DNA from 2 places in the Erwinia sp. AnSW2-5 genome. Region 2 is predicted to be linked to the other one. Evidence: predicted binding sites of a transcription regulator. Region 2 holds the regulator's gene; the other holds the start of a gene.

The links. Region 2 encodes CRP, which controls carbon source genes, mostly activating them, when cyclic AMP is high. Its sites were predicted from a motif close to ATGTGANNNNNNTCACAT; they were not measured.
Positions count from the first base shown of each region.
Region 1: a site for CRP is predicted at 8,573-8,590, ahead of cdd (cytidine deaminase). Genes of this name have one in related genera too.

Region 1 covers NZ_JBJGXA010000011.1:241,696-258,044, reverse strand. Annotated here, with positions in the region: gene thiD (bifunctional hydroxymethylpyrimidine kinase/phosphomethylpyrimidine kinase) at 1-369, opposite strand, end outside; gene thiM (hydroxyethylthiazole kinase) at 366-1,157, opposite strand; TPP riboswitch at 1,192-1,293, opposite strand; gene ACFL9S_RS10525 (helix-turn-helix domain-containing protein) at 1,374-1,922, opposite strand; gene ACFL9S_RS10520 (AzlC family ABC transporter permease) at 2,026-2,688, shown strand; gene ACFL9S_RS10515 (AzlD domain-containing protein) at 2,688-3,011, shown strand; gene ACFL9S_RS10510 (GNAT family N-acetyltransferase) at 3,126-3,548, shown strand; gene ACFL9S_RS10505 (hypothetical protein) at 3,748-3,996, shown strand; gene apbC (iron-sulfur cluster carrier protein ApbC) at 4,061-5,173, opposite strand; gene metG (methionine--tRNA ligase) at 5,307-7,388, shown strand; gene ACFL9S_RS10490 (CidA/LrgA family protein) at 7,439-7,834, shown strand; gene ACFL9S_RS10485 (CidB/LrgB family autolysis modulator) at 7,827-8,519, shown strand; gene cdd (cytidine deaminase) at 8,646-9,536, shown strand; gene ACFL9S_RS10475 (NAD-dependent malic enzyme) at 9,663-11,360, shown strand; gene sanA (outer membrane permeability protein SanA) at 11,514-12,227, shown strand; gene mglC (galactose/methyl galactoside ABC transporter permease MglC) at 12,322-13,332, opposite strand; gene mglA (galactose/methyl galactoside ABC transporter ATP-binding protein MglA) at 13,352-14,872, opposite strand; gene mglB (galactose/glucose ABC transporter substrate-binding protein MglB) at 14,950-15,945, opposite strand; gene galS (HTH-type transcriptional regulator GalS) at 16,265-16,349, opposite strand, start outside.
Region 2 covers NZ_JBJGXA010000001.1:330,641-346,989, reverse strand. Annotated here, with positions in the region: gene ACFL9S_RS01500 (toxic anion resistance protein) at 135-1,250, shown strand; gene ACFL9S_RS01495 (5-bromo-4-chloroindolyl phosphate hydrolysis family protein) at 1,254-2,435, shown strand; gene ACFL9S_RS01490 (LysE family translocator) at 2,545-3,147, opposite strand; gene ACFL9S_RS01485 (hydrolase) at 3,208-4,224, shown strand; gene ACFL9S_RS01480 (YheU family protein) at 4,224-4,442, shown strand; gene ACFL9S_RS01475 (phosphoribulokinase) at 4,546-5,415, shown strand; gene ACFL9S_RS01470 (amidohydrolase) at 5,437-6,609, opposite strand; gene ACFL9S_RS01465 (MFS transporter) at 6,612-7,814, opposite strand; gene ACFL9S_RS01460 (LysR substrate-binding domain-containing protein) at 7,996-8,880, shown strand; gene ACFL9S_RS01455 (OsmC family protein) at 8,882-9,289, opposite strand; gene crp (cAMP-activated global transcriptional regulator CRP) at 9,659-10,291, shown strand; gene ACFL9S_RS01445 (YccS/YhfK family putative transporter) at 10,350-12,431, shown strand; gene ACFL9S_RS01440 (aspartate aminotransferase family protein) at 12,441-13,658, opposite strand; gene ACFL9S_RS01435 (aminodeoxychorismate synthase component II) at 13,745-14,323, opposite strand; gene ppiA (peptidylprolyl isomerase A) at 14,383-14,955, opposite strand; gene tsgA (MFS transporter TsgA) at 15,232-16,349, shown strand, end outside.

The DNA of each region.
Region 1 (16,349 bases), on a different contig from region 2:
GGCGACCGCCTCAGCGGAGAGCAGCGGATCGCCGCTTTTTGCCAGCATCACCGTATCCAGCACCACCCAGGGCACCAGGGTGTGTTTCAGCCGTTCAGCCACCACCTCAACGATGGCGCTCTCGGCGAGCATGCCAATTTTGATGGTATCGATGCGCACATCCGACAGCACGGAATCCAGCTGCGCAGCAACGAACGCCGGTTCAATGCGATAGACCGACTGCACGCCCGTGGTATTCTGTGCCACCAGCGCGGTGATCACGCTGGTGCCATAAGCCCCCAGCGCAGAGAAGGCTTTCAGGTCGGCCTGGATCCCGGCGCCACCGCTCGGGTCCGTCCCGGCAATGGTCATGGCGTTAACCCGTTTCATACCCGCGCCTCCGGGTTCAGTTGATACAGTGCATCGAGGAACGCGGGGATAAAGCTACCCGGTCCCTGCGCTGCGGCGGCTGCGCGCTCTCCCGCCAGCGCCACCACGCGGCAAGCGCTGGCGACATGCACCAGGCGGTCACCCGGCAGCGCGGCAAACCCGGCCACCACCGCGGACAACGCACAACCGGTGCCGACCACGCGGGTCATCAGCGGGGACCCGCCGCTGACGCTGAGCGTGCGCACGCCATCGGTGACAAAATCCACGTCTCCGGTCACGGCCACCACCGCGCCCGTTTCAGCCGCCAGTACTTCGGCTGCCTGCAATGCCGCCGTTGACGCATGCTGGCTGTCAACGCCGCGCCCGCTGACCGCCTGTTTTGCCAGTGCCATAATTTCCGACGCATTGCCGCGTATCGCAGCAGGTTTCAGTAGCAGGAGTTGATGACAGAAGGTGGTACGGAAATCCAGAGCACCAACCGCCACCGGATCTAATGTCCAGCCCCGTCCGGCGGCATTAGCCGACTGAACGGCGGCCAGCATCGCCTCACTGCGGCTGCGGGTCAGCGTACCGACGTTCACCAGCAGCGCATCGGCAATGGCACTGAACTGCACGGCTTCGTCTGCATCGATCACCATCGCCGGGGAAGCCCCCAGCGCCAGCAGCACGTTGGCGGTAAAGGTCTGTACCACGTCGTTGGTCATACAGTGGATCAGGGGGGATTGCTGTTGAAACAGCGTCAGGGAATGGGCAACATCAGCGTGGCTCAGGTGTTCAGGTTGGATCATGTTTGCTCCCAACCGGCGATCAAGAAGGCGATGCCGGTCGGGCATCTGACTTCCCTACGCTGGCATTATCCAGTTCAGGTTATGCGGGTTTGTCTCAGCCGGTTCCGGTTAAGGAAGGGCACCCCGAGTCATTAATCGTTTTTTGTTCTCAGTTATGCACTGAGAGAGCGACAGAATAAGGGAGCAGCAGCGGGGTTGTAAACTCATTTGCCCACCCTAGCCCTGCTCCGACACTAACAGCGCCAGGGTATCCGGCTCCAGCGCTTTGAAGATATGTTCGCGATCGGCGGGATAACAGATGTAATCGCCAGGTTCCAGCGTTTCAGGGGACTCTTTCGGTCCCACCAGCGCCCGCCCCTGGGTGACAATAATATGCTCCACAGATCCAGCAAGATGCGGCTGCGACAGGCGCTCAGTACCCGGCTCGGCCATTAACAGATAGATATCACGGCGTGCGCCCGGCGGGCAGCTGGCCAGCAGGATCGCCTGATAGTCCGCTTCTCCGGCTGAGACCTTCATCCCTTCCCCGCGCCGTATCACCTGGGTCTGATTACCTGCCGGTTCGAGCAATTTCGCAAACGGAATATTTAAGGCCACGCACAGCGCCCATAACGTTTCCAGGCTGGGGTTGCCGTTGCCCGCTTCCAGCTGCGAAAGCGTTGATTTGGCGATATTTGCTCGTCTGGCGACTTCAGCCAGCGAAAGCCCGGCCAGCGTGCGTTCCCGAATCAAACTGTGTGCAATTATCGCAATGGGCTGTGTCATCTCTCACCTGGTCGTTCGTTAAAACGAACGAAACGTTCGTGTTGACCCAAGTTTACTCTGCGTTCATTATAATGGCAATTTTGTTCGCCATGGTAAAACGCTTATGATTGCCCGTCATTTTCCATCGCTCAGTGCGGATACGCGCAAAGCCATTTATCTGATCTGCCTGGCGGTTGGCGTGGTCGGCATCTCTTATGGCTCTCTGGCAACCGCCTATGGCTTCCCGCTGTGGGTGCCGCTGTTCTCCAGCCTGTTTGTGCTGGCGGGGGCTTCCGAGTTTATGTTTATTGCCATCATCGCTGGCGGCGGAAATCCACTGGCGGCTGCCGTGGCCGGGCTGCTGGTTAACGCGCGGCACTTTCCTTTTGGCATTGCGGTGCGCGATCTGGTCGGCTCGCGCCTGTCTTCGCTGCTCGGGTGCCATATTATGAATGACGAAAGTGTGGTGTTTGGTCTGTCACAATCCAGCGCGCAGCAGCGCAAAGCCGCCTTCTGGCTGTGTGGCCTCGGCGTGGCCTTTGTCTGGCCGATGGGGGCGCTGCTGGGCAGCGTGATGGGGAAGTTTCTGCCCAATACGCAGGCCATCGGGCTTGATGCGGTGTTTCCCGCCATCATCCTGACGCTGGTGCTTCCGGCACTGAAATCGCGCATCACATTGACGCGCGCCTCCTGCGGTGCCGCGCTGTCGCTGCTGACGGTTCCCTTTACACCTGTTGGGTTACCCGTGCTGTTCTCCCTGGCAGGCCTGCTGGCGAGGAGGAAATAATGCCAGACACCACACTGATTATCGGCGGTATTGTGATGCTGGCCGCAGGCACCTGGCTGATGCGATTTGCCGGGGCCACGCTGGGTAACCGTATGGCGCTGTCTGAAAATGCGCGCAAGCTCTTGTCCGATGCGGCCACCACGCTGCTGTTTGCGGTGGCGCTGGGAAACACCTTTTACGAAGGTGTCCAGTTTGCGGGCATCGCACGGGTGGCCGGTGTGGCTGTGGCGCTACTGCTCGCCTGGCGTCAAACCCCGCTGATCCTGGTGATCCTCGCTGCGGCACTGGTGACCGCCCTGTTGCGCTTAGCCGGGATCCCCTGACGCATAACTGTACGTTATTTTATTCATCAAAGATGACGTGTTTGCGATAAACTCGGCGCCGTTGCCACCCGGCGTTTATGTTGCAGGCGTTTCCCCATGAAAAAAGTTTCCCCCATGAATATCCGTCTTTTTACCGAAGCGGATCGACCATTCTTACGCACGCTGTTTCTTGCCTCGCGCAAAGCCAACTGGACCTGGCTGGATGACAGTCAATGGCAGTTAGAGGATTTCGACCGGGTGACGCGGGGCGAGCGCGTGCTGGTGGCGGAAGAAGACGGCCACCGCATCGGATTTGCCGCTGTCCTGGATAACGATAATTTCCTGCACAGCCTGTTTATCGACCCGGACTGGCAGGGCAGCGGCGCAGGCAGTGCATTATTGCAGGCGGTGCAAAACAGCTTTACCTCCACCGGCGCACTCAAATGTCTGGCGGAAAACCTGCAGGCGCAGCTGTTTTATAAAAAGCACGGCTGGCGTGTGGTGGCCGAAGGCGAAAGCGACCAGGGCGAATATCTGCTGATGCACTACGTGCTGTAACGGCAAATACCGCACTCGTCGGCGCCGCGATTGAGCTGACCGGTTCAGCCGGGCTGATCCCACAGGTTTACAGCGCCTGGCTGGCGATTATGGGCTGTACGTTGCTGCGTCTGATTTCACTAAAATACACAATCGGCTTGCCGTCGATTAAACACAACGGATTATAATGGTGTTTTAGCACTGAAAATGGCCGTAGCAGATGACAAGCAGACCCCCTCATGAGCAGGCAGGCGTAAGTGTACGTGCATACGATATGCTGCAATATCTGATGCGTATCGCGCGCGGTGACCGTTCGTTTACCATTCAGGACACCCTGCTTAACCATCGTTGCAATGTCACACCGGACAATGATTTCACGTTGATTACTCAGCTTTTCGACGGCGGGAAAATTGATTTTGATTATTCGATGGTGGATGGATTTCAGCAGCGGCACGTCAGGCTGGTGTAGCGGTTCAAGACGGACCGACCGGAAAAAAGGTCGGTCCCTACGCAGAATGGCGTATTAAGCGGGGTTATAACGCGCGGAAAGCAATATCTTCCGGGATAACCTCACCCTGCCAGTAAAGTTGCGCCGCAACCTGTGTGGCCAGCTGGCGGTACAATGCCGTGAACTCGCTGTCAGGACGACGCACAACGGTGGGTTCACCATTATCCAGGTCTTCGCGCAGGCTGATATGCAGCGGAAGCTGGCTCAGCAGACGCGTGTGATACTGTTCCGCCAGCTTTTCGGCACCGCCAGTACCAAAGATCGCCTCATGGTGCCCGCACTGGCTGCAAATGTGCATACTCATGTTTTCCACCACGCCCAGCACCGGAACATTCACCTTTTCAAACATCACAATGCCTTTGCGTGCATCGATCAGCGCAATATCCTGCGGCGTCGTCACCACCACGGCGCCGGTCACCGGCACGTTCTGCGCCAGAGTCAGCTGGATATCCCCGGTGCCCGGCGGCATGTCCAGCACCAGATAGTCCAGTTCCGGCCATAATGTTTCGTTGAGCAACTGCATCAGCGCCTTGCTGGCCATCGGCCCGCGCCACACCATCGCGTTATCCTCAGTCACCAGATAACCAATCGAGTTGGTGGCCAGGCCGTGAGCCATAATCGGCGCCATATGCGTGCCGTCCGGTGAGGTTGGCCGCTGATCTTCAACGCCCAGCATATCCGGGATCGACGGTCCGTATATATCCGCATCCAGCAGACCCACTTTCGCCCCTTCCGCTGCCAGCGCCAGTGCCAGATTGACCGCCGTGGTCGATTTGCCGACGCCCCCTTTACCGGAACTGATGGCAATAATGTTTTTTACGCCGTTGACGCCAGGACGATTTTTTACCCGTTGTAGCGTCGCCACATTCAGCGTTAAACGCCATGAAATCGCGACCGCACCCGTCAGACGCAGCAGATCGGCACTGACCGTCGCTTTCAGGCTCTCAAACGGTCCCTGCCAGACAAACGGCATACTCAGTTCAATATGCAGGGTGTTATCCAGCAGCGCACAGTGGCGCAGCGCCTTCAGCACGGTGAGATTATGGTGCAACGTGGGGTGTTCAAACGTGGCCAGCACGCCCATGACAATCGCGCGTAGCGCTTCGGGGGAATGATGCCCCTGGGATGGTGAAGTCATCTGTATTCCTTGATATTGCGGGTTGTTCTGCCTGCATTTATGTCATTGAGCATATCAGATCTGGCCCGAACTGACGTAACCGGCCGGAAAAAACCGCAGGGAGTTGAACCCCTTGTTTACGCAGGGTCAGGCAATCGGTTACCATCTAAACCCCTTTTTCAACAGGTATGAGCTAAGTCTTAATATGACTCAAGTCGCGAAAAAAATTTTGGTAACGTGCGCACTGCCGTACGCAAATGGTTCCATTCATCTCGGCCACATGCTCGAGCATATCCAGGCAGATATTTGGGTCCGTTACCAGCGAATGCGCGGCAACCAGGTTTACTTCATCTGTGCCGATGACGCACATGGCACGCCAATCATGCTGAAAGCGCAGCAGATGGGCATCGCGCCGGAGCAGATGATTGCCGATATGAGTCAGGAACATCAGACCGACTTTGCCGGATTTGATATCAGCTACGACAACTACCACTCGACGCACAGCGATGAGAACCGTGAGCTGTCTTCACTGATCTATACCCGACTGAAAGAGAACGGTTTTATTAAGAACCGCACGATTTCTCAGCTTTACGATCCGGAAAAAGGCATGTTCCTGCCCGATCGTTTTGTCAAAGGCACCTGCCCGAAATGTAAAGCACCGGATCAGTATGGCGACAACTGCGAAGTCTGTTCCGCCACCTACAGCCCGACTGAACTGATCGATCCGAAGTCCGTGGTCTCCGGCGCCACGCCTGTTATGCGTGATTCTGAGCACTTCTTCTTCGATCTGCCGGAATTCAGCGCCATGTTGCAGGCCTGGACCCGTTCCGGTGCGTTGCAGGAGCAGGTGGCGAATAAAATGCAGGAGTGGTTTGACTCCGGCTTGCAGCAGTGGGATATCTCCCGCGATGCGCCCTACTTCGGCTTCGAAATCCCGGATGCGCCGGGCAAATACTTCTACGTCTGGCTGGATGCGCCTATCGGCTACATGGGTTCATTCAAAAACCTGTGCGACAAGCGCGGCGACATCGACTTCGATGCGTTCTGGCAGAAAGATTCGGACGCCGATCTCTACCACTTCATCGGTAAAGATATCGTCTACTTCCACAGCCTCTTCTGGCCTGCAATGCTGGAAGGCAGCAACTTCCGTAAACCGACTAACCTGTTTGTTCATGGCTATGTCACGGTTAACGGCGCGAAGATGTCTAAATCACGCGGCACCTTTATTAAAGCCAGCACCTGGCTGCAACATCTGGATGCCGACAGCCTGCGTTACTACTACGCGGCGAAGCTCTCATCACGCATTGACGACATCGATCTGAATCTGGAAGATTTCGTGCAGCGAGTGAATGCCGATATCGTCAACAAGGTGGTTAACCTGGCATCACGCAATGCCGGTTTTATTGCCAAACGTTTTGACGGGCAGCTTTCTGCTGAACTGGCAGACCCGGTGCTGTACAAAACCTTTACCGATGCGTCCGCCAGCATTGGTGAAGCCTGGGCCAGCCGTGAATTCAGCCGTGCCGTGCGCGAAATTATGGCGCTGGCTGACGTGGCTAACCGCTATGTTGACGAGCAGGCTCCGTGGGTGGTGGCGAAGCAGGAAGGCCGTGATGCCGACCTGCAGGCGATCTGCTCAATGGGCATCAACCTGTTCCGCGTGCTGATGACCTGGCTGAAACCTGTGCTGCCATCGCTGACTGCCCGCACCGAAGCTTTCCTGAATCAGGAACTGAGCTGGGATGGCATTCAGCAGCCGCTGCTGAGCCACAGCATTGCGCCATTCAAAGCGCTGTATGGCCGCATTGAGATGGATAAAGTGAACGGTCTGATTGAAGCCTCAAAAGAAGATGCGGCTGCGGCGAAAGCGCCAGCAACCGGTCCGCTGGCGGATGATCCGATTCAGGACACCATCAGCTTCGATGATTTCGCCAAAGTCGATATGCGTATTGCGCTGATCGAAAACGCAGAATTTGTTGAAGGCTCCGATAAGCTGCTGCGCCTGTCACTGGATGTTGGCGGTGAAAAGCGCAACGTGTTCTCCGGCATCCGTGCCGCCTACCCGGACCCGGCGGTGCTGGTTGGCCGTCTGACGGTGATGGTGGCAAATCTCGCACCACGCAAAATGCGTTTCGGTATCTCTGAAGGCATGGTGATGGCGGCGGGTCCTGGTGGGAAAGATATCTTCCTGCTCAGCCCGGACAGCGGCGCTCAGCCAGGCCAGCAAGTTAAGTAAATTCGTAGGGGTCAGGCATGCCTGGCCCCTACGCCATCTGGGATCTGATCATGCGCAACGCTCTCCTCGTTGTATGGCAATACCTGCGCGCTTTCATCATTATCTATCTTTGTCTCTATGCCGGTCGCGGCCTGTCGGCCCTGCTGCCTGTTGCCATTCCCGGCAGCATTCTCGGTATGCTGGTGCTGTTTGCGCTACTTGCCTCACAACTTCTGCCAATCCACTGGGTCAAACCCGGCTGCCATCTGCTGATCCGCTATATGGCCCTGCTGTTCGTCCCCATCAGCGTCGGCGTAATGAACGATATGGATATCCTGACCGCCCAGTTCGGCCCGATTGTGATCTCCTGCGTGGTGAGCACGCTGATTGTGCTGGTCACCATTGGACTGATGTCACAGCGCCTTAATGACCGCCACCAGCGGCGCACAGGAGCAAACGATGAGTGATATCTGGTGGTCGCTGCCGCTGACCGTGCTGGTGTTTCTTGCCGCACGCAAACTGGCGGCAAAAGTCAAAATGTCGATCGTCAACCCGTTGCTGATTGCGATGGCAGTGATTATTCCGCTGCTGCTGCTGCTGCAAATGCCCTACACGCGCTATTTCCAGGGCAGTGCCCTGCTGAACGATCTGCTGCAACCGGCGGTCGTCGCGCTGGCCCTGCCGCTGTACGAGCAGATGCACCAGATCCGCACGCGCTGGAAGTCCATTCTCAGCGTCTGCTTTGTCGGCAGTATTACGGCGATGGTGTCCGGTACGGCCATTGCACTGTGGTTAGGCGCTACGCCACAGATTGCTGCAACGCTGTTACCCAAATCGGTCACCACACCGATTGCGATGGCCATTTCTGGCTCACTCGGCGGTATTCCGGCAATCAGCGCCATCTGCGTGCTGCTGGCGGGTGTGCTGGGTGCCGTGTTCGGCCATATGCTGCTTAACCTGCTGCGGGTACGCAGTAAATCCTCGCGCGGTCTGGCCATTGGTAATGCTTCGCATGCGCTGGGTACGGCGCGTGCTGCGGAGATCGACTACCAGGAAGGGGCATTCAGCTCACTGGCGCTGGTGCTGTGCGGGATTATCACCTCACTTCTGGCACCGTTTATTTTTCCGTTACTGATGGCGTTATGGGGCTAAAACTTGCGATAAGTCTCGCATTTTGCTGATCAATTTCATTTATTACATTGATAGAGAGATTTAGATCACATATAACTGGCTGCCGGCCCGCTAACATGGGCTGCATTCAGCGAAAGAGGCCCCACTATGCACCCACGTTACCAGCAGGCATTTGCCACGCTACCTACCCTGTTACAAAGCGCACTTCAGCCGATCCTGGCCGCGGATGACTTCGCCGGATTTATGACGGCACAGCAGGCGGATGAGCTGAAAAAACATTGCGGATTTAACGACAGCGAGCTGGCCTTTGCCCTGCTGCCGCTGGCGGCATCCTGCGCGGTAGCCACCTTGTCTGATTTTAAAGTGGGTGCCATTGCACGTGGAAAAAGCGGCGCGCTGTTCTTTGGTGCCAATATGGAGTTTGCCGGTACCACCCTGCAGCAAACCGTTCACGCCGAGCAGAGTGCGGTAACCCATGCCTGGCTGCGGGGTGAAAGCGTACTGGCGTGCATCACCGTCAACTACACGCCGTGCGGCCACTGCCGACAGTTTATGAATGAGCTGAACAGCGGCAGCGGGCTGACCATTGAACTGCCTGGCCGTGCTGCGGCAACACTGGGCGACTATCTGCCGGATTCCTTTGGCCCGCGCGACCTGGCCATCACCACCTTGCTAATGGACGACATCGACCACGGCTTTATCGCTGCCGGAGATGCACTGGCGCAAGCGGCGATTAACGCCGCCAGCCACAGTCACGCGCCTTACAGCAAAGCCTGGAGCGGTGTCGCCTTACAAACCGCCAGCGGCGCGATCTTTGCCGGGCGTTATGCCGAAAACGCGGCGTTTAATCCCAGCCTGCCGCCGTTGCAGGGTGCGCTGAACTTACTCAGCCTCAGCGGACATAGCCTGAGCGATATTCAGCAGGCCGTTCTGGCCGAATCCCCGGATGCCACATTGAGCCAGCAGAGTGCCACCGAAGCCACACTGGCAGCACTGGGTTGCACGCGTTTTACCACCGTTTCGCTGAATAAAGCGTAAAAGAGTCTTTATAATTCGAGAAAGATCGCAGCTTTTGTTATTACGTGTTAACAAAAGCTGTACTTTCAGATGAATTATTTTAGGATTGGCGCCACAACATTCCGATCCTAATAGAGTATGAATTGCATGGAACTCGAATACGAAAGTAAACGACCGCTTTACATCCCTTATGCTGGCCCTATCTTGCTGGAATTCCCCCTTCTGAATAAAGGCAGTGCGTTCTCGATTGAAGAGCGTAATGACTTCAACCTGAATGGCCTGCTGCCAGAAACAGTGGAGAGCATCGAGGAGCAGGCAGAGCGCGCATGGCGTCAGTTCCAGGACTTTAAGAACAATAACGATAAACACGTCTACCTGCGTAATATTCAGGACACCAACGAAACGCTGTTCTACCGCCTGCTCGACAATCATCTGGAAGAGATGATGCCGATCATTTACACCCCGACCGTGGGTGCCGCCTGCGAGCATTTCTCTGAGATCTATCGTCGCGCACGGGGTTTGTTCATCTCTTACCCGAACCGCGCCAACATTGAAGATATGCTGCAAAACGCCACCAAACAGAATGTGAAGGTGATTGTGGTCACCGACGGTGAGCGTATCCTCGGCCTGGGCGACCAGGGCATCGGCGGGATGGGTATTCCTATCGGTAAACTCTCCCTCTACACCGCCTGCGGTGGCATCAGCCCGGCCTATACCTTACCGGTAGTGCTGGATGTGGGAACCAACAACCAGCAGCTGCTGAATGACCCGCTGTATATGGGCTGGCGTCATCCGCGCATTACCGGCGAAGAGTACAACAGCTTCGTTAATGACTTTATTCACGCAGTGAAAAGCCGCTGGCCAAACGTGCTGTTGCAGTTCGAAGACTTCGCACAGAAAAATGCGATGCCGCTGCTTGAGCGCTATCGCGATGAAGTCTGCTGCTTTAATGATGATATTCAGGGTACGGCGGCAGTGACGCTGGGTACATTGATTGCCGCCAGCCGTGCAGCAGGCAGCAAGCTCTGTGAGCAGAAAGTCGTCTTCCTGGGTGCAGGCTCTGCCGGTTGCGGCATTGCCGAACAGATCATCGCACAGATGAAGTCTGAAGGCCTCAGCGACGAAGAAGCCCGTGGCCGCGTCTTTATGGTTGACCGTTTCGGCCTGCTGACCGATAAGCTGCCAAACCTGCTCAATTTCCAGAGCAAACTGGTGCAAAAAAGCGAAAATCTGGCCAGCTGGGACAGCAGCAGCGACTCGCTGTCACTGCTCGATGTGGTACGTAACGCGCAGCCAAACATTATGATCGGTGTATCCGGCCAGCCTGGCCTGTTCAGCGAAGAGATCGTGCGTGAAATGCACAAACACTGCGCACGCCCTATCATCATGCCGCTGTCGAACCCAACCTCTCGTGTGGAAGCCACGCCGCAGGATATTATGGCCTGGACTGACGGTAACGCGCTGGTCGCTACGGGTAGCCCGTTCTCCCCGGTCACCTGGAAGGATAAAACCTACCCGATTGCCCAGTGCAACAACTCCTATATCTTCCCAGGCATTGGCCTTGGCGTGATTGCGTCTGGTGCAACCCGCGTCACGGACAGCATGCTAATGGCGGCAAGCCGGGCGCTGGCAGAGTGTTCTCCGCTGGTCAACGATGGTTTTGGCCCGGTGCTGCCTGAAGTGAAAGATATTCAGGGTGTGTCAAAACTGATCGCCATGGCCGTGGGTAAAGCCGCACAGCTTTCGGGCGTGGCGGTGGTGACCTCCGAAGATGTGTTGTCGAAGGCTATCGCGGCCAACTTCTGGCTGCCGCAGTACCGTAATTATCGTCGGACCTCAATCTGATACGGTGATTTCCCTTCCAGGCGCATAAGACACGCAGCCTGGAAGGGCATATTGCATGAAAAAAGCCCATCCGGCACAGTGTGACTTGCTTCACCTCTCCAGCTCAAGTAGCCTTGAATCCTCTGTCCACCGCTAACCCGAGCGCCATTCAGCATGTTGAAACGCCTGATTTATGGTCTGATTATCATCATTGCCCTGGTGGTACTGACCGCGCTTGGCCTGGATCGCTGGATGAGCTGGAAAACCGCACCTTACGTCTATGACAATCTGAAAGCGCTGCCGCACCGTCAGGTCGGCGTGGTTCTGGGGACGGCCAAGTATTACCGGACCGGGGTCATCAACCAGTATTATCTCTACCGCATGCAGGGGGCGATCAACGCTTACAACAGCGGAAAGGTCAGTTATCTGCTGCTGAGTGGCGACAATGCCCAGCAAAGCTACAACGAACCGATGACCATGCGCCGCGACCTGATTGCCGCGGGCGTGACGCCGTCTGATATCGTGCTGGATTATGCTGGTTTCCGCACCCTGGATTCGATTGTGCGCACCCGTAAAGTCTTTGATACCAACGATTTCATCATTATCACTCAGCGTTTCCACTGCGAGCGCGCCCTGTTTATCGCCCTGCATATGGGGATCCAGGCCCAGTGTTATGCCGTTCCCTCGCCAAAAAATATGTGGAGCGTGAGGATGCGTGAAGTGGGTGCCCGTCTGGGCGCACTGGCCGATCTGTATCTGATGAAGCGTGAACCGCGCTTCCTCGGGCCGCTGGTGCCTATTCCTGCGCGGCATGAAGTACCGGAAGATGCCCAGAGTTATCCGGCCGTCACCCCGGAGCAGCTGCTGGAGATACAGAAGAAGAAATAACAAAGGGCTGACCCGTAGAAAGGTCAGCCCTTATAATTTCTGCACTCTGTAGGGTTCGACCTTCTGTTTCGGTCGAACCGCTATCCCGGTAGAATTATTTCTTACGTGCGTATTTCAGCGAGTCCAGTGCAACGGCGAAGATAATAATGCCGCCCTTGATGATGTACTGCCAGTAAGGGTTAACACCGATATAGGTCAGACCGTAGTTAATCACCGTAAAGATAATTACCCCGGTCACCACACCCGCAACCGTACCCACACCACCGGCAAATGACACCCCACCAACCACACAGGCGGCGATCGCATCCAGCTCATACATAAAGCCGAGGTTGTTGGTGGCAGAACCGATACGGCCCGCTTCCAGCATCCCGCCAAACGCATAAAACACACCGGACAGCGCATAGACCAGAATCAGGTTAAACGGAACGTTAACACCTGAGACGCGTGCTGCTTCCGGGTTACCGCCGATGGCGAAAATGTTTTTACCGAAGCGGGTTTTATTCCACAGGATCCACACCACGAAGACGGCGATAATCGCGTAGAAGGTAATGAATGACAGTTTAAAGTCACCGAAACGCAGGAATCCCTGAGCAAAGGTAGAGAATTTCTCATCAAAGCCCGCGACCGGAGACGCACCGACGTAGTCGTAATACAGTGAGTTAACACCGTAAACGATAATCATGGTGCCCAGCGTGGTGATAAACGGCGTCACCTTCAGGTAGGCAATAATCAGACCGTTGATCAGACCAATCACGGCACCAATCGCACAAACAATCCCGATAACAACGGCAATCGGCAGGGTTTCCAGATGTGGGAACACCTTATTCGCGTTATCCATTGCCTGTAACAGCGTGGCGGCCACTACCGCAGCCAGACCCACCTGGCGTCCTGCTGACAGGTCCGTACCCTGGGTGACAATCAGACCCGCCACACCGAGCGCGATAATGACACGCACCGAAGACTGGGTCAGGATGTTACTCAGGTTCATTAAACTTAAGAACGTTGGATCCTGGATAATAATGATGGCCAGTAATACCAGCAGCACCACATAAATCCCACCTTCTTTCAGCCAGGTGAGCAAACTTTTCTTATTCACTGCTTTCATAGTAACAGCCCTTACATCATTAAAGGTGCAACGATGCCAAACGCAATATTTCGTTTTGCGTGGTAGTCTTCGTTTCGACAATGCCTGCGGCCAGGCCATTACTCATTACCAGAATACGATCGGTAACGCCCAACAACTCTGGCATTTCGGAAGAGATGATAATGATCCCCTTCCCTTTTTTCGCCAGTTCAGAAATCAACTGATAGATTTCGAATTTCGCCCCCACGTCAATACCGCGTGTAGGCTCATCGAGCATCAGTATTTCTGGTTGCGTTAATAACCAACGACCAATAATGACCTTCTGCTGGTTACCACCGGACAACGAACCAATCGACGTATGATGTCCTGGTGTTTTCACCCGCATCGAGTCAATCACCCATTGGGTATCACTCTTCATTCGGGTGTTATCCAGCAAACCAATACTGTTTTTATATTTACTGATATTCGAAATCAGTGAGTTAAAACCAATATCAAGGTATGCGTAAATCCCGGTAGAACGACGTTCTTCGGTCACCAAAGCAAAACCATGATTAATGGCTTCATTGGCGCTGTTGTTATTAATGGCCTTACCGTGCAGCTTAATCGTACCGCCTGATTTCTCGCGAATACCAAACAGTGTTTCCACAATGTCAGTACGTTTCGCGCCCACCAGGCCCGCAATCCCGAGGATCTCCCCTTTACGCAAATCAAAAGAGATATCGCGAATGGACGGCTGACGCAGTGAGGTCAGGTTACGCACTTCCAGGATGGTTTCACCCGGTACGTTGGTTTTATCCGGGAAGCGCTGATTCAGCGATCGCCCAACCATCATGGCAATGATCTTATCCATATCCAGCCCTTCCAGCGGCTGAGTGGCAATCCACTGCCCGTCGCGCAGGATGGTAATTTCATCACACAGCTGGAAGATTTCTTCCATCTTGTGAGAGATATAGATAATGCCGCAGCCACGATCTTTCAGCTTACGAATAATCGTAAACAGATGGTTCACTTCTTTTTCCGTCAGCGATGAGGTTGGCTCATCCATAATGACGATTTTTGCGTTATAGGAAAAAGCTTTCGCAATCTCAATCATCTGCATTTGAGAAACAGACAGCGAAATCACTTTGTCACGCGGGTCAATATCAATATCCAGCTCGTCGAAAATCGCTTTGGTATCGCGATACATTTTATCCTGATCGACGAAAAAGCCTTTTTTCGGATAACGGCCGAGCCACATGTTATCCATAACCGTACGTTGCAGAACCAGGTTTAATTCCTGATGCACCATCGACACGCCATTTTCCAGCGCCTCTTTAGAGCTTTTGTAATTAATTTCCTCGCCCTGAAAAAGAATGCTCCCCGTATCTTTACTGTAAATACCAAAAAGGCATTTTAAGAGTGTTGACTTACCGGCACCATTCTCCCCCATCAGGGCGTGAATCGAATGTGGACGGACTTTTAAATTAACATTATCGAGCGCTTTAACACCGGGGAATGACTTACTGACGTCCGTCATCTCCAGTAAAAACTCGCGCTGTGTTTGCACGTTATCGCTGCCCATAGTTCTACCCGGCTGAAGGTGTTTTATTCAACGCCTGAAAAACGGATGCTGGAACCAGCATCCGTATCAGATTGTACTTATTTAGGCAGGTCGGCCAGGTTGTCTTTGTCGACTGGGACATAAGCAACACGGACCACTTTGCCATCCAGTTTGTAATCGGTACCTTCGGTGGCAGGTTTACCCGCCGCCAGGTTAATCGCCATATCAATGGTCGCTTTCGCCTGGTTTTTCGCATCATTCAGTACGGTGCCGGCCATTGCGCCAGATTTCACCATCGCCAGAGCTTCTGGCAGCGCATCCACACCGAAGACCGGTACAGAGGACTTGTTATGTGCTTTCAGCGCTTCTACTGCACCCATTGCCATCGCATCGTTATTGGCGATAACCACTTCAATTTTGTTGCCGTTCGGGCCAGACAACCACGCATCCATCTTATCTTTCGCCTGTGCGGTATCCCACATCGCGGTATCCAGATGCAGCTGCTGCGTTTTCAGGCCATCTTTGTTCAGCGTATCAATCACGTATTTGGTACGGGCTTCCGCATCCGGGTGACCTGGCTCGCCTTTTAACAGCACGAACTGAATCTGACCATCTTTGTTCAGATCCCAGGCTGCATTGGCTTTCCAGTGTTTCTCAATCAGCTCGCCCTGCTTCACGCCAGACTCTTTAGAGTCAGTACCGACGTAGTAAGCTTTGTCATAGCTGGCCAGCGCTTTCGCGGTCGGTTCTTTGTTGAAGAACACCACCGGAATGTCGTTCGCTTTTGCTTTGCTGATCACAACCGCAGCAGCAGCCGGGTCAACCAGGTTAATGGCCAGCGCTTTCACGCCCTTAGCAACCAGTACGTCAACCTGATCGTTCTGAGTAGACTGGCTGTTCTGCGAGTCATTCATCAGCAGCTGCACGCCCGGGTTGAGCTTGGCTTCTTTCTCAATATCCTTGCGCACGACGGACATAAAGTTGTCGTCGTATTTATAAATGGTGACGCCAATACGGGTATCTGCTGCCTGAGCAGTTGCGCCAAACAGCATTGTTGCCACCAGGGCGCTGAGAGTGAAAACCTTCTTATTCATGGTATCTCCGGTTTTTGTAGGGTAGTACTCAACGCCGCGTGCCAGTCAATGACGAGGCACGGGGCGATCAGTTTGTGGGCGGCGTCGCAAAAATGTTAATTCTACGATCAGCGGCACCGACGATAATGATCATCAAACCCGACTTCCCTGTACGGAATGCTTCCTGAATGCTGTGTGTAAAACTGTTTCGCAGGGAAGGCAACTGACCGTCACAAGGGGACAATCCGCCGTTACATAATGTTTCAAACCCTGCAGGACGCTGCCATCATAGAGAAGGCCTTGTTAATTAACTGTGAATTTACTCACAGATTGGAAACGGTTACATCGTAGATTCGCCTGAGTTAGTGACGGCCGCCACATTTTGCCGTGTTGCCACCGAATGGCGTCGTACCAGAGTCGGCATA
Region 2 (16,349 bases):
TTAAGCGCCTTTTCAGAATAAACTGGGTTTACACGCCGCACATTACCCAGGTTACACGGTATTTTTATACGCCGGATTTCCTGATACCTTAGCCCGCTTGATGATTCCCCCACTTTTGCACAAGGATAAATAGCATGACGGAACATCCACTCAGCGCAGAACTGACTGAAACGTCTCTCACCAGGACGCCATTAACCGATGCCGAGCAGCAGCAGGTTACCGACCTGATGGCGCAGATCGACATTAACGATCCGCTGATGGCGATTGCGTATGGGGCCAATACCATGAACAGTATTTCGCGCTTTTCCGAAATGCTGATGAGCGAAGTGCGGGCGAAAGATGCCGGTGAGATCGGCCAGCAGATCACCGATCTGCTGATGAAGGTAAAAGGCATCGACCCCGGCGTGCTGGGGCAAAAGAAAAGCTGGCTGGCCTCAATCCCGGTAGTCGGCAAACTGTTCAACCGCCTGGAGCGCACGCTGCTGGAGTATCAGACGCTGACCCAGCAGGTTGATACCCTGACCGAAAAGTTACAGCAGGCACAGGTCGGCCTGCTGCGTAATATCGCCACCCTTGAACAGCTGTTCCAGCGTAACCGTGAATTCTTCCAGCAGATCAGCCTGCATATCATTGCGGGCAAACAGAAGCTGCAACAGATCGAAGGGGGGATGCTGGCTGAAGCACAAAATACAGCGCAAAACAGCGGTGATGCGATGGATGCTCAGCGCGTGCGTGACCTGCTGGAAGCGGTGCAGCGCTTTGAACGCCGCCTGCACGACCTGTTGCTGTCGCGTACCATTGCTATTCAGACCGCGCCACAAGTTCGTCTGATGCAGAGCAACAGCCAGTCGCTGGCTGAAAAGATCCAGAGCAGCATTCTCTCGACCATTCCTATTTGGAAAAGTCAGATGGTGCTGGCGATCTCCCTGCATTCTCAGCGTCAGGCTGCTGCCCTGCAAAAAGAGGTGGCCGATACCACCAATCAGATGCTGAAGCGCAACGCCGAGCTGTTGCAGAGCGGCAGCGTCGAAACCGCCACGCAGGTCGAACGCTCAGTGGTCGATATCGAAACGCTGCGCGATGTGCAGTCACGTCTGCTGACGACTCTGGAAGATACGCTGACCATTGCCTCTGATGCCCGCTCCCGCCGTCTGGACGTTGAGCAGGAACTGGTGGGAATGGAGCAGGAGATGAAACAGCGCCTGGCGGCCATCAATAGCGGAAAATCTCCCAAGATGAAGGTCGTTTAACTGATGAATATGGCTGAATTTAACCGCGTTTATGCGCCAGATAATGAGATTAACGCGGGGGATAACGGGCTAAGCAGGTTCTATAAAAATTCCAAAGTGGCGAAACTCTTCTTCCACTTTGTCGTACTGGCGATTTCTGTCTGGTTCATCGACTTTGCCCGCAACAATAACTGGTCTGCCGAATATGTCAGACAACTGGCTGCCGACCCGAAGCTGGAAGGTGGCACGATCTTTATGGTTTGGCCCAGCGCCGGAATGTTGCTGCATCTGTATATGTACCGCCGCCGCTGCTTTTACTGGAGCCTGCCCACCGGCATTTTATGGCTGTCGTATGGTGACCTTATTGCCGCCCCCTACTGGATGGCTGTCTTAGGTTATTTTCTGGCTGTTTTTATGCACTTCAAATCATTCACCACCTTGCTAATTGGTTTGCTGATGCTGGGTGGAATGGTGTACTTCGAGACCTATTTCGACGTCTGGCACGCGAACTTCTTTTACCTGCTGGCTGCCATTCTGTTCCTGGCTATCTGGATTGAAAAGAAGTCGGCCCGCACTGCCTTGAAGCAAAGCGGTAAAGCGATTCCTTCACGACTGAATATGTTTAGCCGCGGTCTTGATGAAGCGGAAGAGGTGGAAACCGAGGAGACAACGCCTCGCTTTCCCCCCAGACCACAAGCCGATGAGTCGGTGTGGGCACCGGGAGAGAAAGAAGCGCAGGAGTATGAAGAACAAACCCCGGAGCCACCAGCGCCGGAGGAAAAATCGAGCCTGACGACCGTTCAGCGCCCCTTCGCCGTGTACTGGCTCGAACTGCACAAATTGAAGCAGCAGCCTGCGCTGCCTGAATTATTGCAAAGCGAACTGAATGGGGTAATAAGCTACTGCGAACGTATTCTGGAATGTATGCAGGAAGATCCTAATGACGTACAGCCAGGCAGGGCGTTTCTCGACCGCTACCTGACGCAGGTCACAACGGTAGTGAAACGCGGCCTGTTACTCTCCGGCCAACTCAGCACACACGGCAAGACGCAGGAAGTGGAACAGCAGTGTTTGAAAGCGTTACAAGCACTGAACTCCGCCTTCGCCCAGCAGCATTTGCGCCTGCTGGAAAACGACACGCTGGCGTTCGAGACCGACCTGACCGTGCTGAACAGTCTGCTGAAAACCGATGGGTTTAAGCAGTAACCGGGCCGGGCATGCCCGGCCCCTACGGGAAATGGAGAATACCCCAGGGGCGAGGCACGCCGCAGGGAGGGGGAACACTGTAGGGGCGAGGCACGCCTCGCCCGCGGTATTAATGCCAGATCAACAGCACGCAGGCCGCCGTGAGTAACCCCATAAACACATTGAAAATAGTCCAGGCCCGGCGACTACGCAGAATGCGACCAATCAGCGTGCCGAAACCTAACCAGATCACCCCGGACACCAGATTGACCAGCGCCATGCCGATACTGATGGCAATCACCGAGTTTTTGTAGGCTTCACCGGCCAGGCTGAAGCTGGCCACGGCACCCAGTGCCATTAGCCAGGCTTTCGGGTTAATCAGCTGCAACAGGCCGCCCTGCCAGAACGGCATTGGTGCTGCGGGTGCAGTGCCCGTTTCCAGCTTTTCGTATTCCGCACTGCCGATTTTCCACGCCAGCCAGAGCAGATAGACACTACCTGCTACCTTGAGGAACAGATGAAGGGAAGGATAAAGCAGAATCAATCCGCCCACGCCAAAGGCCACCATCAGCAGCATCACCTGCATCCCGATCATAATGCCGATCAGTAACATCAGAGAGCGCAGAAAACCAAAGTTAGCACCTGAGGCGGTGAGTAACATATTATTAGGGCCTGGCGTAATCGCCGCGACCCACAGAAAACCCAACATTGATAAAAACAGACTCAGTTCCATAGAACGGGTGCTCCCCACCCCTCTGAAAAATTAACAACCTGACGAAGCTAACAGCGTGCTATGGATCCTACAAGCTCTTACCCGATAAATTTTAGTCCCCTGACGGATAACGCTTTTCGCCCACTACCAGGCACCAGCAATCCGCATCTGCAAACCCTTTTGCCGCGCCTGCTGCGTCGCCGTATTACCCTGAAACCGCACTGGCAGCGCCTGACGTTACCGGACAGCGATTTTGTTGATCTTGCCTGGAGTGAAGACCCGGCTGGTGCACGTGATAAACCCCGAGTGGTCCTGTTCCACGGACTGGAGGGCAGTTTTCACAGCCCTTATGCGCATGGCCTGCTGCAGGCGTGGAAAGATCGCGGCTGGCTTGGCGTCGTGATGCATTTTCGCGGTTGCAGTGGCGTACCGAACCGGCTCAACCGCATCTATCATTCGGGCGAAACCGAGGATGCCAGCTACTTTCTGCAATGGCTGCGTGATGAATGGGGCCAGGTACCTACCGCAGCGGTGGGCATTTCGCTGGGTGGCAACATGCTGGCCTGCCTGATGGGCAAGCAGGGAGAAGCGTGCCAGCTGGATGCTGGCGTGGTGGTGTCTGCCCCGCTCATGCTGGAACCCTGCAGCCAGCGGCTTGAACAGGGGTTTTCACGCGTCTATCAGCGTTATTTGCTGGGGCTACTGAAACAGAATGCCGAACGCAAACTCCGCGCGTGGCCGGGAACACTCCCCATCGATCTGGCGCAGCTTAAATCGCTGCGTCTGCTGCGCGACTTTGACGATGCGATTACCGCTCGCGCACACGGTTTTGCTGATGCCAGCGACTATTATCGCCGTTGCAGCGCCATGCCGCTGCTGCCCGGCGTGCGTAAACCTTTACTGGTGATCCACGCTAAAGATGACCCTTTTATGACCCCTGAGGTGATCCCTGACCCGGCATTACTGCCCGCCTGCGTCGAGTACCAGCTGACGCAATACGGTGGACATGTTGGCTTCGTTGGCGGCACCCTGCGTAAACCGACTCTGTGGCTGGAACAACGCATCCCTCAGTGGCTTAACACCTGGCTGGAGAAATGATGATTATTCCGTGGAAAGACCTCGATCGTGAAACGCTCGATAACCTGATTGAATCCTTCGTGCTGCGTGAAGGCACCGACTATGGCGAACAGGAACGATCGCTCACACAGAAAGTCGACGATGTGCGCCGCCAGCTCAATAGCGGCGAGGTGGTGCTGGTGTGGTCGGAACTGCATGAATCCGTCAACATCATGCCGCGCGGCCACTTCCGTGAATAAGCAGTCGTGAATAGGCAGTCGTGAATAAGCAGTAATGACTTGGACGGGTAAAACATGTTACCTATGATCCGTCCGTCCGATCTATTGAAGGGAGTTGCACGCCATGTCAGCCAAACATCCGGTCATCGCCGTCACCGGCTCCAGCGGGGCGGGAACCACCACCACCAGCCTGGCGTTCAGGAAGATTTTTCAGCAGTTAGATCTGCGTGCAGCCGAGGTCGAAGGGGACAGTTTCCACCGTTTTACCCGCCCGGAAATGGATATGGCGATCCGCAAAGCGCGCGATATGGGAAAGCACGTCAGCTATTTTGGCCCTGAAGCCAATGATTTCGGCCTGCTGGAAAAGACGTTCAGCGAATATGGCCGAAATGGCACCGGACAATCCCGCAAATATCTGCACACCTATGATGAAGCGGTGCCGTGGAATCAGGTGCCGGGCACCTTTACGCCCTGGCAGCCCTTGCCTGAACCGACTGATGTTCTGTTTTATGAAGGGCTGCACGGCGGTGTCATGACGCCACAGCACAATGTGGCAGACAAAGTGGACCTGCTGGTAGGCGTAGTGCCGATCGTTAACCTGGAGTGGATTCAGAAACTGGTGCGCGACACCGGTGAACGCGGTCACTCACGTGAAGCCGTCATGGACTCTGTGGTGCGATCAATGGAGGACTACATTAACTTTATTACGCCACAGTTCTCCCGCACCCATATTAACTTCCAGCGCGTACCCACGGTGGACACCTCTAACCCCTTTGCGGCACGCGGTATCCCGTCTCTGGATGAAAGCTTTGTCGTCATCCACTTCCAGGGGCTGGAAGATATCGATTTCCCCTATCTTCTCTCCATGTTGCAGGGCTCATTTATCTCCCATATCAAAACCCTGGTGGTGCCGGGTGGAAAAATGGGGCTGGCGATGGAGCTGATTATGGGGCCACTGGTCAAACGCCTGATTGAAGGGAAAAAAATCGGCTGACCCCATTCCGGGCAAACGCAGTTACTGCATCAGCAGGTGATGAATAATGCCAACATGCAGGCTGACGCCAATTTTCAGGACATCTTCGTCAAGACGGAAATGAGGGTTATGCAGTCCCCAGCAGGCCCCTTTTTTCTTATTGCCAGACCCAACCCACAGGAAGCATCCCGGCACCACCTGCTGATAGGCAGAGAAGTCCTCACAGCCGAACATCGGATGATGCATGTTCTGTAACGCCTCTGTCCCCTGCATGGCAATCACGATCTCCCTCGCTATCTGGCAGGCTTCTGGGTGATTCACGCCTGTGGTGTAACCCGGTGTCCATTTCAGCGCATAACTGCCCCCAACGGCCTGCGTCATACCATCCAGCAATTGCGACATCATCTTCGGCACCGCGTTGCGGTTGTGCTGGCTTAGTGTGCGCAACGTACCGCGCAGATGGACTTTATCGGGGATCACATTGTAACCGCCATCGGCCAGGAAACTCGCCACCGTCAGCACGGTCCCATCGTTAGCATCCAGCCTGCGTGACACGATCTGTTGCAACGCCTGAACCACACCCGTGCCCATCACCAGCGGATCGATACTCTGCTGCGGCATCGCCGCATGGGAACCTTTACCTTGCAGGATCACATCGAAGTTATCGCTCGCCGCGCTGAATACACCCTCTTTTATCGCGACCTGCCCGGTGGGCAAGCCAGGAAACACATGCAGACCAAAGATCATTGATACGTCTTCCAGTACACCGAGTGTGATCAGCTCGCTGGCCCCGCCCGGCGGCACCTCTTCCGCATGCTGAAAGATAAAGCGAACTTTACCGACGATCTTCTCCTGCTGCTGGCACAGCACCCATGCAGCCCCCATCAGCATTGCCGTATGAGCATCATGTCCGCAGGCATGCATCACCCCACGATTGCGCGAGGTAAATGGCTCCTGATTCAGCTCTTCAATCGGCAACGCATCCATATCGGCACGCAATGCAATACAGCGATCGCCATGCGGCCCGGCAAGCTCAGCAATCACGCTATTCGGCGTGGGTCGGGTGAGCGTTAGCGGGCCAAATTTTGCCAGTTCAGCCGCCACGTAATCTGCCGTGCCCTGCTCGTGAAAAGAAAGCTCGGCGTTAGCATGAATATGACGGCGCCATTGCAGCACCATTGATTCGACATCCTTAATCAAATTCCTGGTATTCATCATCACTCCTGGATTGATTGACAACATTGCCCCTGCTGGTTGGGAAGAAGGATCAGACCCGCCAGCACGGTCGATAACATGAGAAACAGGAAAGAAGTCAGATAACTCCCCTCTCCAGCCGCCAGTAAATAGCCCATCGCGACCGGCCCAACAAAGCCACCCAGCACGCCACCCGCGTTTAATAAACCAATAACAGAACCGATCATGTCAGGGGGAAAACGCTTCATTGGCAGAGTGAAGCAGGTAACAAATGCACAGATCATGGCGATATTGCAGAGGAACAACATCCACATCGTCACCATCGTCGAGTCCCAGACATAGACTGCCATCATGGCAACCGCAGCCACCAACGTGGCAACACAAATAACCCAAGGCTCACGCCCGGCCATATAACGCCCGACAAACCAGCCACTGGCCAGTGATGACAAGCAGCATCCGATACCGGAGAGACTCATGATTCCGCCAATAGTCGGGAGATCCAGATGATCGCGCTGCACCAGAAAGCTCGGTAGCCAGCTCAGTAAGCTATATAACGGGATATTTATCAGAAAATTTGCCATGAAAAGTTGCCAGAAAAGCGGCTGGCGCAGGCTATGCCACAGGCTGGCACGGGCAATGCGGGGCGTACCATCAGGGGGGAGGACCGCCGCAGGTAACAGCAATCCCATACTGACCGCCGCGATCGCGACCAGCCCTCCCAGAATGAGAAATGCATGGTGCCAGTCAGTGCGATGGAGTGCCCATACCGCCAGCAAAGGCCCGACGGCCATCGCTAATCCCGCTGTGGAAAGCAGCACCGATTGTGCAAACGTACGGTGATGCACAGCGAAATTTGATGAGACGGCTTTTGCGCTGGCGCTGGGGTAACCTGAGTGCCCGATCCCCGCCATAAAACGAAATACCATCAGCAGGCTCAGACTGGTACCCAGCCAGCCAAACAGAAGCGCGCACAGTGCCACTATTGACAGGGAAAGGATAAGCACACGCCGATAGCCCAGCCGATCGTTTAACCACCCTGCTGGGAACTGAGATAATGCATAGGACAGAAAAAAGATGCCGCTGATATAACCCACTTGTTGAGGCGTGAGGTGAAACTCATCACGTATCGGCAACAGAGCAAACCCAATCACTGTTTTATCTATATAGACAAGTACATAGCCCGTAAATAGCAGGAACAGCGTCAGAAAACGTGATGTAATCTTCATTAGTCACTCCCCTAATAACTGATAAAAATCATTGAATTACCATTAACCACATTTAAAAAAAGTATTGCACCGCCATGCAGGTAAGCAGACTCTGCTTAACAACATCGTGGATTTAAGGCAGCAACATAAGATGAATTTTTTAGTGTGGTGATAACGGCCGGGCATCAGGGAAGGAGCAAATATGCGGTATTTACCAAAAATGCAGCAGCTACGGATATTTCAGGAAGTGGTCAATCAGGGCAGTATTCGGGCCGCAGCACGCATGCTGGGACAATCTCAGCCCGCCATCAGCCGGACCTTAAAAGAGCTGGAATATATGCTGGAAACCTCACTGTTCGTGCGCAGTCCGCTGGGCATTACGCTGACGCCAAGCGGCCAGCTGTTTGTCGTGCGCTCACGGAGGATCCTTGAGGAGTTAAAACGGGCAGGTGATGAAATCCGTTTTCTCCACACGCAACATAGCGTCGTGAAAGTGGCACTGAATGACATTTTGTCACTGACAGTGCTGCCTGAGGTACTGGAACAATTCCATCAGCAGCTGCCGTTGACCCGCCTGTATGTCCAGGATCGCAGCCTGCCCTCTCAGCTGTTAGCGGGTGAACTCGATTTTGCGGTTTCTCCGCAACCTGAGGTGTTACCGGACGGGCTGGCGATACAACCGTTATTTAAGACCTCACTGAATGTTGTGGCGAACCGACATCACCCGCAGGTACAGACGAACGATCTGCAACAATTGAGAGGGAGTAAGTGGCTTTTCGCCGGAGAAGAGAGCGAGGTGGCCGTCAGGCTGGACGCGCATCTGGCGACTTTCTTTCAACAGCTGGAGCAGCCGCCTGTCTATACGCATTCACTCTCGCACGGGTTACAGCTGGTGCAGCAGGCAAACTATCTTATGTTGCTGCCACACCCGCTGTTGATCCGGTTTAATTCCACACTGCGGGCACTCGCCATCCCGGCGCTCCCTTCACTGCACTATGCCGCTGTGTGGCCAAAGCAATCTCCACTCACCGCCAGCGCGCAGCGCTTGCTGATGCTAATCCGTCAGGCATGCAAGCAGCTCACCTGAATCAGGCGAGGTCGATAACCTCAAAGCTGTGGCTAATTTTCACTGCGTTCCCCAGCATGATCGCCACCGAGCAATATTTCTCAGCAGAGAGATCGACCGCACGTGACACCGCTTTATCGCCCAGCGCTTTGCCACTGACAATAAAGTGCAGGTTAATATGGGTGAAAATTCGCGGTGCCTCTTCACGACGTTCCGAGGTCAGTTTGACTTCACAATCAGCAACATCGTGGCGGCCTTTCTGCAGAATAGACACCACATCAATAGCACTGCATCCCCCAGCCGCCATCAGCACCATTTCCATCGGGCTGGGCGCTTTATCCCCGGCATTACCATCCATCAAAACCTGATGGCCGGATGAGGATTCGCCCAAAAACGTCATCCCTTCAACCCACTTAACGCGTGCTTGCATCACAAAATCCTCTCATTGATTCAGTTACCGCAGAGTACGCTGCACTAACAAAAACGGCAACGCTGCCGTTTTAGAACTATGCTGAAGCGAGACAACAGAAGACAGTCTTGTAAAGCTGTGCTACAAACGAAGCTGCAATATTTTACTGGCATAACAATGCACGGTAAAAACGGGACGACAGCACGAGCCATGCTCTTAACAGAGGCCCGTATAATTTTCCTATGGGAACGCTTGAATATTTCAACGCCTTGCAGGGATACATACCCTGATACCCACAAATATTTCGTGTTTCAGTTCAGCGGCAACGCCTCTGAAGGACGCAGAATTCAGGGTATATTTAGGCACGATTACAACAGAGGATAACAGCGAATGGTTCTCGGCAAACCGCAAACAGACCCTACACTCGAATGGTTCCTGTCACATTGCCATATTCACAAATATCCATCCAAAAGCACTCTGATTCATCAGGGTGAGAAGGCGGAAACCCTCTATTACATCGTTAAAGGATCGGTAGCGGTGTTAATCAAGGATGAAGAAGGCAAAGAGATGATCCTCTCCTACCTCAATCAGGGCGACTTCATTGGCGAACTGGGCCTGTTTGAAGAAGGTCAGGAGCGTAGTGCGTGGGTACGTGCGAAAACAGCCTGTGAAGTGGCTGAAATTTCCTACAAAAAATTCCGTCAGTTGATTCAGGTGAATCCTGACATTCTGATGCGCCTGTCTTCACAGATGGCGCGTCGCCTGCAAGTGACATCAGAGAAAGTGGGCAATTTAGCTTTCCTTGATGTGACCGGACGCATTGCCCAGACGTTGCTGAATCTGGCAAAACAACCGGATGCCATGACGCACCCGGATGGAATGCAGATCAAAATCACCCGTCAGGAGATCGGCCAGATCGTCGGCTGCTCCCGCGAAACGGTGGGTCGTATTCTGAAAATGCTGGAAGATCAGAACCTGATCTCCGCACATGGTAAAACCATTGTTGTTTACGGCACTCGTTAACCGGCTCTGAACCCACGGCGCGACCCTCAGTCGCGCCGTTTTTTATTTGGTGTGGCTCATGTGGCGGAGAATTATCTATCACCCGGAAGTTAACTACGCACTCAGGCAAACGCTGGTGCTCTGTTTACCCGTGGCGATCGGCTGGATGCTGGGCAACCTGCAAAATGGCCTGCTGTTCTCATTAGTCCCCGCCTGTTGTAATAATGCCGGCCTTGATACCCCGCACAAACGCTTCTTTAAACGCCTGATCGTCGGCGGTTGCCTGTTTGCCTTCAGTAGCTTTTTGATTCAGTACGCCGGGGCCGAAGCGGTGCCACTGCCCGTGATCCTGCTGGTCATGGCACTCTTGCTTGGCGTGACTGGTGAGATCAGCCCGCTGCACGCGCGCCTGCTTCCGGCATCGTTGATTGCCGCTATCTTCACACTCAGCCTGGCCGGGCGCATGCCCATGTGGCAGCCACCGCTGCTGTTTATTCTCGGCACCGTCTGGTATGGCGCATTTAACTGGTTCTGGTTCTGGCTGTGGAAAGAGCAGCCGATGCGCGAAACCCTCAGCCTGCTCTATCATGAACTGGCTGATTATTGCGAAGCGAAATACAGCCTGTTAACCCAGCTGACCGATCCCCAAACCGCCCTGCCGCCGCTGCTGGTCCGCCAGCAGAAAGCCGTCGACCTGATTAACACCTGTTACCAGCAGATGCATATGCTGGCCGCCAGTCGCGACAGCCATTATCAGCGTCTGACGCGTGCATTTCAGGTCGCACTGGATTTGCAGGAGCATATTGCCGTTAGCCTGCACCAGCCGGAGGAAGTGCAAAAGCTGGTGGAGCAGAGCCACGCCGAGGCGGTGATCCGCTGGAATGCGCAGACGATTGCCACCCGCCTGCGGGTACTGGCTGACGATATCCTCTACCACCGCTTCCCTGAACGTTTCACGATGGAAAAACAGCTTCAGGCACTGGAGAAAATCTCCCGTCAGCACCCCGATAATCCGGTCGGTAACTTCTGTTACTACCACTTCAGCCGCATCGCCCGCGTGCTACGCACCCAGCATCCGCTGTACCGTCGCGACCTGATGGCTGACCGCCAGCGCCGCCTGCCGCTGTTCCCTGCGTTGAAAAGCTATCTGTCGCTGAAGTCCTCTGCCCTGCGTACCGCCGCACGCTTCGCCGTGATGCTGACCTTTGCCAGTTCGCTGGCCCTGTTCTTCAATCTGCCGAAACCTTACTGGATCCTGATGACGGTGATGTTTGTCAGCCTCAACGGCTACAGCGCTACCCGCGTCCGTATCCAGCACAGGGCGCTGGGAACGCTGGCCGGGCTGGCGATTGCCGCTGCCACACTCGGTTTACATGCCCCGGAATCCTGGGTGCTGCTGGTGATGTTGCTGATCACCCTGGTGAGCTACCTGTTTATCCGTAAGTTTTATGGCTGGGCCACCGTGGGATTCACCGTCACGGCGGTGTATACGCTGCAACTGCTGTCGCTAAACGGTGCGCAGTTCCTGCTGCCTCGCTTAATGGACACGCTAATGGGCTGTCTGATTGCCTTTGGCGGCATGATTTGGCTGTGGCCACAGTGGCAGAGTGGGTTGATGCGCCAGAATGCGCACGATGCGCTGGAGACCTATCAGGAGGCATTACAGAAGCTGCTGGGCAGCGAACAGGATGCGGAGAAACTGGCCTATCAGCGGATGCGGGTGAATCAGGCGCACAATGCGCTGTTTAACTCACTGCATCAGGCGATGCAGGAACCGGGCTTTAATTCACGCTACCTGGCCGATATGCAGCTGTGGGTCACCCACAGCCAGTTTATTGTTGAGCATATCAACGCCATGACGATTCTGGCGCGGGAACATACCATGCTGACGCCAACGCTGGCAGAGCGCTATCTGCAATCCTGCGAAATTGCCCTGCAACGCTGTCAGCAGCGTCTGGAGTATGACGGGCCGGACTCGGGCAGCAATGTACTGGATGCCCCCGAGGATTTCCATCAGGGACCCGTGACCATCATGGAACGACACGTGAAGCGTATTCTGGGTCACCTCAGCGTGATGCACACCATTTCGTCCCTGACCTGGAGCCAGCGCCCACATCATGGCCGCTGGCTATCCCGACGACTACGTAAATCGAAAACGTAGAAACGGGCCTTATTTCAGAACATTTTCGACCGCTGTCGCAAACCGTGCCATACCTTCGGCGATATCAGTTGGCTCAATCACCAGTGAAGGCGCAAAACGCATCACGTCCGTTCCGGCGACCAGCACCATCACACCGGCCTCTGCCGCCGCGTTAAGAATATCGCGCGCTTTACCGGCGTGCTGAGGTTTCAGCTCCGCGCCCATCAGCAGGCCTTTGCCACGAATATCGCTGAACAGATCGAAACGAGCATCCAGCGCCTGCAGCGCATCAACGAACAGCTGACGGCGCTCTTCCACACCTTCCAGCACCTCTGGGGTATTGATGATATCGAGCGCCGCTTCAGCGACTGCACAGGCCAGCGGATTGCCGCCATAGGTAGTGCCGTGCACGCCAGGCGCCATGACCGAGGCAATGTCGTTGGTGGTTAGCATGGCACTGACCGGGAAACCACCGCCCAGCGCTTTGGCTGTGGTGAGGATATCCGGCTGCACGCCGTAATGTTCATAGGCAAACAGTTTACCGCTGCGCCCCATACCGCTTTGCACTTCATCCAGAACCAGCAGCGCATTATGTTCATCACAGAGCTGGCGCAGCCCCTGCATAAATTCTGGTGTCGCGGGCATCACGCCCCCTTCACCCTGGATCGGCTCGACCACAATCGCGCAAGTATGATCGTCAATCACCGCTTTGACCGCAGCCAGATCGTTAAACGGCACGTGGACAATATCGGCAGGTTTTGGCCCGAAACCATCGGAATACTTCGGCTGACCGCCCACGGACACCGTAAACAGCGTGCGGCCGTGGAAGGCGTTATGGAAGGCAATGATTTTACTTTTGAACGGGCTGTGACGTTTGGTGGCGTAGTAACGCGCCAGCTTAAACGCCGCTTCGTTCGCTTCCGCGCCGGAGTTAGCAAAGAATACGCGTTCGGCAAAAGTCGCGTTGATCAGCTTGGTCGCCAGACGCAGCGCAGGTTCGTTAGTAAAGACGTTGCTGGTATGCCACAGGGTTTCACCCTGGGTTTTTAATGCCTCAACCAGCGCCGGATGGCAATGCCCGAGAGCGGTAACCGCGATACCGCCGGAGAAATCGATGTACTCTTTTCCCTGCTGATCCCACACGCGGCTGCCTTTGCCTTTGACCGGCACAAACTGTGCTGGTGCATAAACAGGCAAAATAACCTCATCGAACGTTGCACGTGTTACCGCTAATTTTTCCGCCGCCATTCACTACCTCGCCATTTATTCTTTTCAGGGATATGAAAATATAGTCATAAAATATGCATAAAAAGTCACGCAAAGGCAAACGTTAATCAGCGTTTGAGGAAATTAGCCAGCAGCTGATGCCCCTGCTCACTGAGGATGCTTTCCGGGTGAAACTGCACCCCTTCCAGCGCGAGCGTGCGGTGGCGGAAGCCCATGATCTCATCAGGCTGACCATTCTCATGCAGGGTCCAGGCGGTGACTTCAAATTCAGCGGGCAGACTGCCGTTTTCCACAATCAATGAATGATAGCGGGTCACGGTCAGTGGATGATTCAGCCCGGCAAACACACCGCCATCACGGTGTTCAATCGCTGATGTTTTGCCGTGCATCACCTTGCGCGCACGCACCACGCGGGCGCCAAAGGCCTGCGCGATCGCCTGATGTCCCAGACAAACGCCAAGAACAGGCAATTTTCCAGCGAAGTAGCGTATAGCCTCAAGAGAGATGCCGGCTTCAGTGGGCGTGCAGGGACCGGGGGAGATCACCAGATGTTCCGGGGCCAGCGCGTCAATCTCAGCGAGCGTGATCTCGTCATTGCGGCGTACGCACACCTCGGCCCCCAGCTCAGAAAAATACTGGTAGAGGTTCCAGGTGAAGGAGTCGTAATTGTCGATCAGCAGCAGCATGGTGGGCTCGTTACAGCAGGGCCGCCAGCAGACGGCCCTGACAGAATGCCATTAGAGAATTATGGCAGTACTTTGGCAGACAGAATGACCACCGGGGTCACCGGTACATTCTGGTAAGGGCCAAAGGTTTTCGTCTGAACCTGGGCGATCTTATCGGCCACGTCCATTCCCTTCACCACTTTACCGAAGACGGCATAACCAAAATCGCGCTGACCATGATCGAGGAAGGCGTTATCCGCCACGTTGATAAAGAACTGGCTGGTGGCACTGTCCTTCTCAGCCGTGCGCGCCATTGAGATGGTACCGCGTTTATTTAACAGGCCGTTATCTGCCTCATTTTTAATCGGCGGTTTAGGTTGTTTCTGCTGCATGTCGGCGGTGAATCCCCCGCCCTGCAACATGAAACCTGGGATCACGCGGTGAAAAATGGTGTTGTTATAAAAACCACTGTTCACGTAATCCACAAAATTAGTCACCGATACCGGTGCTTTCTGGTTGTTCAGTTCCAGTTCGATAGTACCGGCGGAAGTGGTCAGCAGCACATGCGTGTCCCCCTTCGCGGCAATAGCGGAGGCAGAGATCGTCGACAGGGCGAGAACGGTCGCCACTGCGGTCAAAGTACGTTTCAACATGAAAGATTCCTTACTGAGTGCAACAAACCATAAAAACAACGCTGATTGTAAAGAGGCACTTACCAACGCGCCAGCGTTTTACCTTTATTTACGCTGCAAACATCCTGAAGCAACCCGGCTAAGAGAAGTCCGAATGGTGATAATGATCACGTTATGAATGAAATATGAAGATATTCATTTCATTAAAGATTTAAGCAGATCACGAATATCGTTAAACTTCTCCCGTTTACCACGGGCATTCCGCCCGATGATTTCTCTTTCAAACAGGTTTCCACTATGACAAATCGCAATCGAATTGGGCTTACCTGGATCAGCTACTTCTCTTATGCGCTGACCGGTGCTGTGGTTATCGTTACCGGTATGGTGCTGGAGAATATTGCTGCTTACTTCCAGCTGCCCGTGGCACAGATGAGTAATACCTTCACCTTCCTGAACGCCGGTATCCTGCTGGCGGTATTCCTTAACGCCTGGCTGATGGAAATTGTGCCACTGAAGCGCCAGCTTATCTTCGGCTTTGTGCTGATGGTACTGGCCGTGCTGGGCCTGATGAACAGCCACAGCCTCACCGTCTTCTCTCTGTGCATGTTTGTGCTCGGGGTGGTGAGTGGTATCACCATGTCCATCGGTACGTTCCTGATCACCCATCTGTATGAAGGACGTCAGCGTGGCTCTCGCCTGCTGTTTACCGACTCCTTCTTCAGCATGGCGGGGACCATTTTCCCGATTATTGCGGCCGCTATTCTCGCGCGCTCACTGCCGTGGTACTGGGTCTACGCCTGCATCGGCGTGATCTATGTCGCCATCTTTGTTCTGGCACTGTGCTTTGAATTCCCGGTGCTGGGCAAGAAAGCCACCCGAGGTGAGCCTGTCGTAAAAGAGAAATGGGGCGTGGGCGTGGGCCTGTTGGCTGTCGCGGCACTGTGCTACATCCTCGGTCAGCTTGGTTTTATTGGTTGGGTGCCACAGTACGCCACCAAAAGTATGGGTATGGATATCGGCCAGGCCGGGGGGCTGGTTGGTAACTTCTGGACCGCGTATATGATTGGTATGTGGGCGTTCAGTGCCATTCTGCGCTTCTTCGATCCGCAGCGCATTCTCACCGTGCTGGCACTGGCCGCGACGGCGCTGATGTACTGGTTTATCACCACCACGGATGCCTCGATGCTGAAGTGGATCATGCTGAGCCTGGGCTTCTTCTCCAGCGCTATCTACACCACTATCATCACGCTGGGTTCATTGCAGACCAAGGTCGCTTCGCCGAAGCTGGTGAACTTCATCCTGACCTGCGGCACCGTCGGCACCATGCTGACCTTCGTGGTCACTGGCCCGATCGTAGAGAAAGGCGGCGCACACGCGGCGCTGGCAACCGCTAACGGTCTGTATGCCGTGGTCTT